Filimonas lacunae: one gene and its partner. The protein of the gene in region 1 interacts with the protein of each later gene in a pairwise test. Links are inferred from orthologs where the notes say so. Each region holds a gene or a part of one and is shown on either strand. Other genes may lie near its edges.

Region 1 (5,832 bases):
TCTGAAGCAGATGAAAGAGCTATGAACGGTGAAGAAGGCCAGCGTTTTATCTGGAGAAACACAGTTTCTGCTGCCTTGTTTATTGTATGGTTTGCTTTAACGGTAGGTTCTACTATCCCCTGGTTGTGGATGATGAGTATTGATGCACACTGGTATAGCACCATGTATAGCTGGTATACTTTCGCAAGCTCTTTTGTTTCTGGTATGTCACTGGTTGCCTTGTTTGTTATTTACATGAAAAATAAAGGTTACCTGGAATACACTAACCAGGAACACCTGCACGATATTGGTAAGTTCATGTTTGCCTTCTCTATTTTCTGGACATATCTGTGGTTCTCTCAGTATATGCTTATCTGGTACGCAAACATTCCTGAAGAAACTATTTATTACAAACACCGTGTTCAGGGTGCTTACAAAGGCATCTTCTTCCTGAACCTGATCATCAACTTTATTTGTCCTATCCTGATTTTGATGAAACGCGGTGCAAAAAGAAACTATACGCTGATTACCTTTATGGCGGTATTAATCATATTCGGTCACTGGGTTGATTTTTATCAAATGGTAATGGGTAGCCTTTCTAAAGAACATGTTACCTTAGGCTGGCTGGATTTCGGTATTGCTGCATTCTTTGTTGGTATGATTATATTCTTTGTAGGCAGGGCGCTGGCTTCCAAACCACTGGTTGCGAAATACCATCCTTTCCTGAAAGAAAGTATCATCCACCATACGTAAGATTGGAGGAATAGCAGAAGATAATTGATTTAGAAAATAACTAGAATAAGAGATTATGTCAATGTTTTTTACCATCGCAGTGATAGTACTGGTTTTCCTGGTGATCTTCCAGATTGCTAAAGCCAGTGAGTACGTATCTGTGTTGAAGGGTGAAGAAAAATCCCGTGCGCAAAGCAATAAGATTAACGGTTTCCTGATGGTGGCTTTTCTTGTGCTGGGCTTAATAGGTGTTTACCTGTGCAACAAGGCTTTATATCCTAAAACTTTATTGCCTGTAGGTAGCGCCAGCGAACAAGGTGAGAAGGTAGATTCCATGTTAATTGTTACCTTATGGATTACAGGTTTCGTATTTGTAGCCACACAAATAGTATTGTTTGTATTTGCCTATAAGTATCAGGAAAATCCAAAACGCAAGGTTTTCTTCTTCCCTCATAACAACACCATGGAGTTGATCTGGACAGTTGTTCCAGCTATCACTCTTACTATTCTGGTAGTAATTGGTTTACGTAACTGGTTTACTTTTACCAGTGATGCTCCTGCCAATTCACTGCGTGTGGAAGTAACAGGTAAACAGTTTGGCTGGATATTCCGTTATGCAGGTAAAGACAACGAATTCGGTAAAAAATATTTCCGTGTAATTGACGACGCAAACAATAACCCACTGGGTCAGGTTTGGGCTGATCAGGAGAAATTTAATATGAAAGCTGATCCTGCTAACAACGATGATATCGTTCAGTCTCAAACTATGTATTGTGTAAAAGGCAAGCCGGTTCAACTGATCATTGGTTCAAGAGACGTAATCCATGACGTAGGTTTACCTCAGTTTCGTATGAAAATGGATGCTGTACCAGGTACACCCACTACTTTGTGGTTTACTCCTAAGTACACTACCAAAGAAATGAAAGAGAAGACAGGTAACCCTGACTTTATCTACGAGATAAGCTGCGACCAGATGTGTGGTAACGGACACTACTCTATGAAAGGGATCATTGAAGTAGTAACGCAGGAAGAGTTTGATGTTTGGATGGCAAAACAAAAACCTAACTACCTGGTGGCTAATCCTGATAAGGATCCTAGCAACGCACCAGCTGCCGCTGCCACTACACCTGTTGTAGACAGCACTAAAAAAGTGGCGCTGGCTCACTAGTTTAGTAATTAGTGTTGACGTAATGTCATTGAAACAAAATTTTAGAATAAGTTATATAGTCCAATAAAGAGTTTGATATGAGTAACGAAGCTGTTCTGCATGCAAACGTGGGTGTTTCCGGGCATGATGCTCATCATGATGAACATCACGGGCATCACCATGAGACATTTATCTCCAAGTACGTTTTCAGCATGGATCACAAAATGATTGCAAAACAATTCCTGATAACAGGGATGGTTTGGGCTGTGCTTGGTGGTTTAATGTCTGTTTTATTCCGTTTGCAATTGGGCTACCCCGATTCTACTTTTCCATGGTTAGAAGATATCCTGGGTAAATGGGCTAAAGGTGGTCGTATTAGCGCTGAAGCTTATTATGCACTGGTTACTACACACGGTACCGTTCTGGTATTCTTTGTATTAACAGCAGGCTTAAGTGGTACGTTCTCTAACTTTCTTATTCCGTTGCAGATTGGTGCAAGGGATATGGCTTCTCCTTTAATGAACATGCTTAGCTACTGGTTTTTCTTCATTGCCAGTATCGTAATGCTTTCATCTGTATTTGTTGAAACCGGTCCATTCAGTGGTGGTTGGACAGCTTATCCTCCGTTAAGTGCGTTAGGCGATGCTTCACCAGGTTCTAAAACCGGTATGGATTTATGGTTAACAGCGATGGCCCTGTTTGTGGTATCTCAGCTGTTGGCTGGTTTGAACTATATTGCTACTATCCTTAACATGCGTACCAAAGGTATGAGCATGACCAGGTTGCCATTAACTATCTGGGCATTGTTCTTCACCGCTGTTCTGGGTGTATTATCTTTCCCTGTATTATTCTCAGGTTTTATCCTGCTGATATTCGACCGTAACTTCGGTACCAGCTTCTACCTGTCTGATATCTTTATTGCTACTACCAACACTGCGTTGCCTAACGAAGGTGGTAGTGCCATCCTTTATCAGCACTTGTTCTGGTTCCTGGGTCACCCCGAAGTATATATCATCCTGTTACCTGCTATGGGTATGGCGTCAGAGGTATTATCTACCAACGCACGCAAACCTATCTTCGGTTATATGGCAATGGTGGGATCAATGTTTGCTATCGCGGTTCTGGCCTTCTTAGTATGGGCACACCACATGTTCGTAACCGGATTGAATCCATTCCTCGGTTCTATATTCGTATTACTGACCTTGTTAATTGCGGTGCCTTCTGCTATTAAAGTGTTCAACTGGTTAACAACGTTATGGCGTGGTAATATCAGGTTTACTCCTGGTATGATGTTCGCCATCGGTTTTGTAAGCTTATTTATCTCAGGTGGTTTAACTGGTATCTGGTTAGGTAACTCTGCACTGGATATTCACCTGCACGATACTTACTTTGTAATTGCCCACTTCCACATAGTAATGGGTGTAGCGTCTATGTTTGGTATGTTTGCCGGTGTTTACCACTGGTATCCTAAAATGTATGGCCGCTACCTGAACAACACATTGGCTTATATCCACTTCTGGATTACCCTTGTTGGTGCTTACCTGATTTTCTGGCCTATGCACTACGAAGGTTTAGCCGGCATGCCACGTCGTTACTACGATTACGGTGTTTGGGAAAGCTTTAAACAGTTTATTGAACTGAACAGATTTATCAGTACTGTAGTAATCATTGTATTTGCTGCACAGTTCTTCTTCCTGTTTAATTTCTTTTATTCTATTTTCAAAGGAAGAAAGGTTACTACTACCAATCCATGGGGTTCTAACACCCTGGAGTGGACTACACCTATCAATCCTGGTCACGGTAACTGGGCTGGAGAAATTCCTGAAGTTCACCGTTGGGCTTACGATTACGGTAAGGATGGTCATGATTTCATTCCGCAAACAGTACCTGTTGGCGATGATGAGTCGGCACACTAATAACTACAGTTTATTTTAACTAATATGTCTGATGCCCTGAGAAATCAGGGCATCACTTTTAAAGCGAAGAAGGAACTTGATGACGGCAGAGATACATAACACGTTTAGTTTGAAGAGCAAACTTCAGGACTACAAGCAGCTGATAAAGTTTACACTGAGCTTTACAGTGGTTTTTTCCTGCGTGATTTGTTATTTACTGGCGCCTAAAGTAGTGGAGTACGACTGGATTCAGATTATCCTGTTATTTGTTGCCGGTATGCTGGTAACAGGTAGTGCCAACGCCATTAACCAGGCAGTGGAAAAAGATACGGATGCAGTAATGAAACGTACGGCAGACAGGCCAGTGGCCAGCGGTCGTATGTCGGTAAAAGAAGCTTACACGTTTGCACTGATTGCCGGCCTGGTAGGAGTGTTTATGATGTATCACTTCTTTAACCTGTCTTCTGCATTGGTTTCCCTGTTTAGTTTGTTCCTGTATGCTTTTATTTACACCCCGGTTAAAAAAATCAGTTCTATCGCCGTTCTGGTGGGCGCTGTTCCGGGAGCTTTACCTTGCTTAATTGGCTGGGTAGCGGGTAACGACGATTTTGGAGCAGGTGGCTGGGCTTTATTCGGCATCCAGTTTTTATGGCAGTTTCCGCATTTCTGGGCAATAGCCTGGGTGGCGCATGGAGATTACAGTAAAGCAGGTTTTAAATTATTACCTGCTGATAAGGGACCCACTAAGTTTACAGCTGTTCAATGTGTGATGTATGCGGTGTTGATGATCCCTGTTTGTATGCTGCCTTATTATTTTGGGTTAACAGGTATTGTGAGTTTCTGGATAGTGCTGGTATTAAATGGTTTCCTGGTAATGCAATGTGTGCGGTTGTTTATAGCAATGGATATTAAGTCGGCACGCCGGGTAATGTTCAGCAGCTATATATATCTGCCGCTGGTATTACTGGCTTTACTGGCAGACAAAATTCATCATTAACGGTATTAAATTTTTGAAGTGATGTATATGAGTGCGGTGAGTACAGACACGGATACACAGAAAAAAAGAATACACCCTCACAAGTTTACCTTGTGGGTAGCCATGGGCAGCATTATTATGATGTTTGCTGGTTTAACCAGTGCCTATGTGGTGAAAAGAGCACAGAGCAAATGGATTGAGTTCGATCTGCCTGTGACTTTCTGGATAGCTACGGTGGTTATTTTAATCAGCAGCGGTACTATTCACCTTGCCTTAAAGGCTTTTAAAGCAAGAGAAATGGCGCGCTACCGTTTACTGATCACTATTACCGCGGTATTAGGTTTATTATTTGCCGGTTTACAACTGGTTGGCTTTTTACAGGTAAACCACGAGGTGCCTATGCTGTATGAAAACAGCAACCCGTCTTCTTCCTTCCTGGGTATTATCGGCGGATTGCATGCTTTACACGTATTAGGTGGTGTAGTGGCTATACTGGTGATATTCTTTAGGGCTTATAGTGTGAAAAACAAACAGTACGCGAGCACACCGGTGGAAATCGTGGCTACTTACTGGCACTTTGTTGACATACTCTGGATATACTTATTTGTATTTTTTAACTGGATTGGATAGATTAAATTTGCGAACGAAATTTCCTTAATTACAATGGCAACGACAGCTACAACAAAACCCAAATACTGGGCGGGCGGAAGAAGCCCTTTTAACGTGGAGTACGGCAAGGTGATGATGTGGTACTTCCTGATGAGTGATGCCTTTACATTTGGTGCATTCCTGATTGCTTATGGTACTACCCGTTTTGCCACTAACGGATGGCCTGACCCTAACCACGTGTTTAATTCATTTCCTGGATTGGGCGCTGGTTATCCATTGTTGTTTGTAAGTTTAATGACTTTTATCCTGATCGTAAGCTCTGTTACCATGGTACTGGCAGTGAAAGCTGGCCAGGAAATGAGAAAACAGGCGGTAGTTAAAAACCTGATCTGGACTATTATAGGTGGCTTAGCTTTCTTAAGCTGTCAGGCCTGGGAATGGACACACCTGTTCCACGAAGGCGCATGGTGGGGTAGCAATCCTTTCCCTAACCA
Region 2 (4,387 bases), 160 kb from region 1 along the record:
AAGGAGAATAAACAGCAGTGAAACGGATTTTCCACATAGGTTCTCTAACATTCAGTAAGTTATTTAACAGGTCTAAATCCACTGTGCCGGAAGGTAGTGGGTTTGAATTGTTATTTGATTTTCTGATAAAGGAGATCTCTGTGCCTAAACAAACCGAAAGGCTTATTGCCGTGGGAAGAAAGGTAAAGGGAAAACCTGCCGACGAACTTATCCGCAACTACATTTCCTTTGAACACTATTTAACCAATCTTGACCCTGAACAAAAATACACCCGGGAAAAGCTAAGAGCAGCTGTTAAACAACGATTCCCCGCCCTGGTAAATGACCATTTTTTTTCTCTTCTGTTTGATACAGAACCTGTTCAAAAACTAAAGCTGGTTGCCATATTCATTGATTTCTGTTTGCAGGAAGCCTCAGCCATATTTGGTAATGCCGGTAGCGGACTTTTTGATCAGGTTAGTAAACAATTACAGATTGCACAACAACATACAGATAGCGAAGCTTCGTTACAGCAAATGCAGCTGCTGATTGATAAAATGTTTGCCTACATCAATATCAATTTCGGCCCCCCACTGGCAGAAAGAGTTTTCGATAACACTTACCAGAAAACAGCACGGTATTATAAAGACGCCGGCATTATTCATTACCTCGCAGCCTTCCTACCACAAAGCATTGTGTTGTCTTCTTTACTAAGCGACCTCACACAAGCGCAAACGCAAAAAGTGATTCGTGAAAAAATGGAAGAAACACAGCGGTTAAATCATGTGCTGGAACAACGGTTGAAACAGCTACAACAAACAAGGGATGAAGTAAAGCGGCAGGACAGCATGCTAAGCGGCATCATTTCTTCTTCACTCGACGCCATGATTACGGTGAATGAAGAAGGTATGATTATTAACTGGAACCGTGCTGCCGAAGAAATTTTTGGCTACAGCTATGAAGAAGCTAAAGGCCAGTATTTGTCAGATCTTATTATTCCGGAAGAATTTATACAACAGCATAAAGAGGGGTTTAACCGTTTCCTGAGAAACAGGCAAAGCACTATACTTGATAAGCGCATGCGATTGCAGGCCAGGAGAAAAAACAACAACCTGTTTCCTGTAGAACTTACCATTACTACCATTGAACACAATAACTTCTGCTACTTCAATGGCTTCTTACGCGACATAAGTAAAGAAGTGGAAAAGGAAAATGAACTGAAACAGGCACGTGAAGTAGCCGAGCAGGCATCGAGGATTAAAACGGAATTTTTAAATACCGTAAGCCATGAAATAAGAACACCATTGAATGCCATTATGGGCTTCACTTATCAGCTGTTGAACGGAAAAGTGAAAAGTGAAGAAGAGCGAACCAAGTACATTACCTATTTACGACAAAGCAGTGAAACATTACTGCACCTGATAAACGATGTGCTTGATTTTAATACACTCGAAAATGGCGGCCAGCAATTAAATAACGAAACCTTTCACTTAAGGGAGCTACTAAATAGTATTTCCATTGGGTTTGCTCCACTGGCTCTGCAAAAGAACATTGCACTGCTATTACAATACGATGAAAACATTCCCGACGTTATTCATGGAGACGGCGCCCGGTTATTCGCTGTATTAAGCAACCTGGTAAACAACGCTATTAAGTTTACACTCAAAGGCAGCATAGAAATAAAAGCAGTGCTGGTTGAGTCAAATACCGATGTACTGATAGTAGACTTTATGGTCGTTGATACAGGCATCGGCATTGCCAATGAAAAGCAGGAAAAAATATTTGAATACTTTATACAAGGTGAAAGTGATAATACCCGAAGATTTGGCGGTGCAGGCCTTGGGCTTTCTATTGTACGTAAAACCGTACAGCTGATGCAAGGTTCTATAGTGCTTGATAGTGAGCCTGGCAAAGGATCTACTTTCACCATCCGCATCCCATTGCAACATGCTAAGGAGCTGTTGGCTGTCACAGAATTTCCTGCCAGCGACAATGCCATATTCAAAGGCCGGAAAATACTGATAGCAGAAGACAACGAGTTTAATATTATAGTAGTTCAAAATTTACTCGAAGACTGGGGAGCCACTGTGGATGTTGCCTATAACGGACAGGAAGCATTGGAACGATGCCTGAATAATGATTACCATTTGGTATTGATGGACCTGCAAATGCCTGAAATGGATGGTTTAACCAGCAGTGCTGAAATCCGAAAATTCAATACCAGAATTCCTATCATCGCACTTACTGCTTCTTCGCTGGAAGAAATTGCTGAACATGTTAACACCAGCAATCTCAACGATTATGTACGCAAGCCCATTGACCCTAACGAACTGTATTATAAACTGTGCCGGTATCTTCCTAAAACCGTTTAACCCAGTTTAAAATTACTCAGGCGCTTGGCAGCACTTTCCAGTGTAGTAGCCTTTTTGGCAAAGCATAAACGAAGCACTTTATTATCTTCTGCATTGCTGTAAAAAGCAGATACCGGAATAGTAGCAACGCCTGCTTCTTTTACCAGCCTTTCCGCAAAAAGTCTGTCATTTTCATCTGTCAGGTGTGCATAGCTAAAACATTGAAAATAGCTTCCATAAGAAGGCAAGGCTTTAAAGGGCGTTTGCATCATCAGCTGTTGAAAATAATCGCGCTTGTGTTGTAAAAACTGGCCCAGTGATAAATACGCTTCTTCGTATTGTAAAAACTCGGCTAATGCAACCTGCACCGGGGTATTTGCAGAAAAACAATTAAACTGATGCACTTTTCTAAACTCTGCAGTTATATCAGCCGGCGCTACGCAATAACCCATCTTCCAACCAGTACAGTGGTAAGTTTTGCCAAAAGAAAAACAAACAAAACTTCTTTCCAGTAAACGGGGGAAACGCAGAATGCTTTGGTGTGGTATATTATCAAAAATCAGGTGTTCATACACCTCATCACTTACAATGATAATGTTGGTGTCTTCTACAACACTCTGTAGCTGCACCATATCTTCTTCACTTAACACACTTCCCGTTGGGTTATGAGGAGTGTTAATCATAATCATTCTTGTACGGGACGTTATTTTATTACGCACTTCTTCCCATGGTACAGCATACTCCGGGTATTTAAGCGAAATGAACACCGGCTTGGCTCCATTGAGTTCTATGGCCGGCACATAACTATCGTAGGCTGGCTCAAAAACAATAACCTCATCACCAGGTACAAGCACTGTTGTTAAGGCTGTATATAATGCATAGGTACCGCCGGGGGTAACAGTTATTTCCGAGTCTGCACTAACAGAGGTATTATATAGTTTTTGGATTTTTTCGGCAATTTTTTCCCTCAAAGGCAAATAACCATGCATGTGTGCATATTGGTTATAACCATTTTTCATAGCCTTATTTACCAGGTCTGTTAACTGGCCATCCATGGGAAAATCAGGAAAGCCCTGGCCAAGATTTACTGCGTTGTGCTCAACGGCCAGCTGACTCATAACAGTAAATATGGTGGTACCCACCTGTGGTAGTTTGGTAATAATTCTGCTCACAGCAATCCTTTTGGTCAAATATAAAACAAACCGTACAATCGTTAGTACATGAGTGCCTGTACATCAGGGTCATCCTGGATATTGTTCATCTGGCGTAAAATCAATTTCGATTTCCAGCCCACCCAACGGCTAACAGGTTTCACTGTATATATCTTGGGGTTCGGCAAACAGGCTATTATCATTGCTGCTTCTGTTCTGCTGAGGTTTTTAGCTGGTTTACCAAAGTATTTCTGCGCTGCGGCTTCAATGCCAAAAATGCCAGGGCCCATTTCAATCACGTTCAGATAAACTTCTAAAATCCGCTTTTTGCCCCAGGTCCATTCAATCATTTTGGTAAAGTAAAATTCCGGCACTTTGCGTATATAGCGTAAGGCACCGTTGCCCTGCCATAAAAACACGTTTTTAGCAGTTTGCTGGCTAATGGTACTTGCCCCACCACCTCTTACTTTTTTCTTCTTTTTAGGATTGGCGTTCAGGCTTTTTTCCAACGCCTTCCAGTCAAAACCACCATGGTCAGGAAACAGCTGGTCTTCACTGGCCATAGCTGCCAGTTTAACGTTGGGCGAAATTTCATCCCAGCTAACATAATCACGTTTTAAACCATAGCCGCCAAATACAGCGCCCGTTTGTGTAAGTGTGATAGGAGGAAAAACCCATTTACATATTACTGTGTATAGTAATGAAGTAATAAAAAGGATAAGAGTTATACGTAAAACCCAACGGAAGAATTTAGCCATGCCGACAAAGATATAGGAATCAAATATGCCTTTTTTCTAACTGGCATGAACATATTGTAAGCGGTATTTTTTTCCTATCCGTATTTCGGGTTTATACAACCAGTGCATAAGGGTACCCAGTAAAAAAATACCGGAAGCTATGCCCAGT

What was found. Proteins that work in one complex are often made in the same cells at the same time.
Region 2: the proteins of FLA_RS28135 (region 1) and FLA_RS27440 interact in binary tests that used the Escherichia coli proteins (3 or more experiments, as listed by UniProt). The link is inferred for Filimonas lacunae from one-to-one orthologs.

The regions. Positions count from the first base shown.
Region 1 is NZ_AP017422.1:7,117,897-7,123,728, forward strand. The notes cover bases 1,385-4,365. They hold FLA_RS28135 (cytochrome c oxidase subunit I), read left to right. Parts: upstream 1,385-1,956; coding sequence 1,957-3,774; downstream 3,775-4,365. Other genes in these bases: FLA_RS28130 (cytochrome c oxidase subunit II), read left to right, coding at 1,385-1,879; cyoE (heme o synthase), read left to right, coding at 3,884-4,365. Outside these bases: FLA_RS28125 (quinol:cytochrome C oxidoreductase), read left to right, coding at 1-732; more of FLA_RS28130, read left to right, coding at 788-1,384; more of cyoE, read left to right, coding at 4,366-4,750; FLA_RS28145 (cytochrome c oxidase subunit 3), read left to right, coding at 4,778-5,359; FLA_RS28150 (cytochrome c oxidase subunit 3), read left to right, coding at 5,393-5,832. UniProt on the Escherichia coli protein: Cytochrome bo(3) ubiquinol oxidase is the terminal enzyme in the aerobic respiratory chain of E.coli that predominates when cells are grown at high aeration.
Region 2 is NZ_AP017422.1:6,957,123-6,961,509, forward strand. The notes cover bases 1,426-4,387. They hold FLA_RS27440 (methionine aminotransferase), read right to left. Parts: upstream 3,503-4,387; coding sequence 2,348-3,502; downstream 1,426-2,347. Other genes in these bases: FLA_RS27435 (ATP-binding protein), read left to right, coding at 1,426-2,351; mtgA (monofunctional biosynthetic peptidoglycan transglycosylase), read right to left, coding at 3,544-4,239; FLA_RS27450 (hypothetical protein), read right to left, coding at 4,276-4,387. Outside these bases: FLA_RS27430 (hypothetical protein), read left to right, coding at 1-11; more of FLA_RS27435, read left to right, coding at 141-1,425. UniProt on the Escherichia coli protein: Shows aminotransferase activity with methionine and histidine as substrates, and to a lesser extent also with phenylalanine.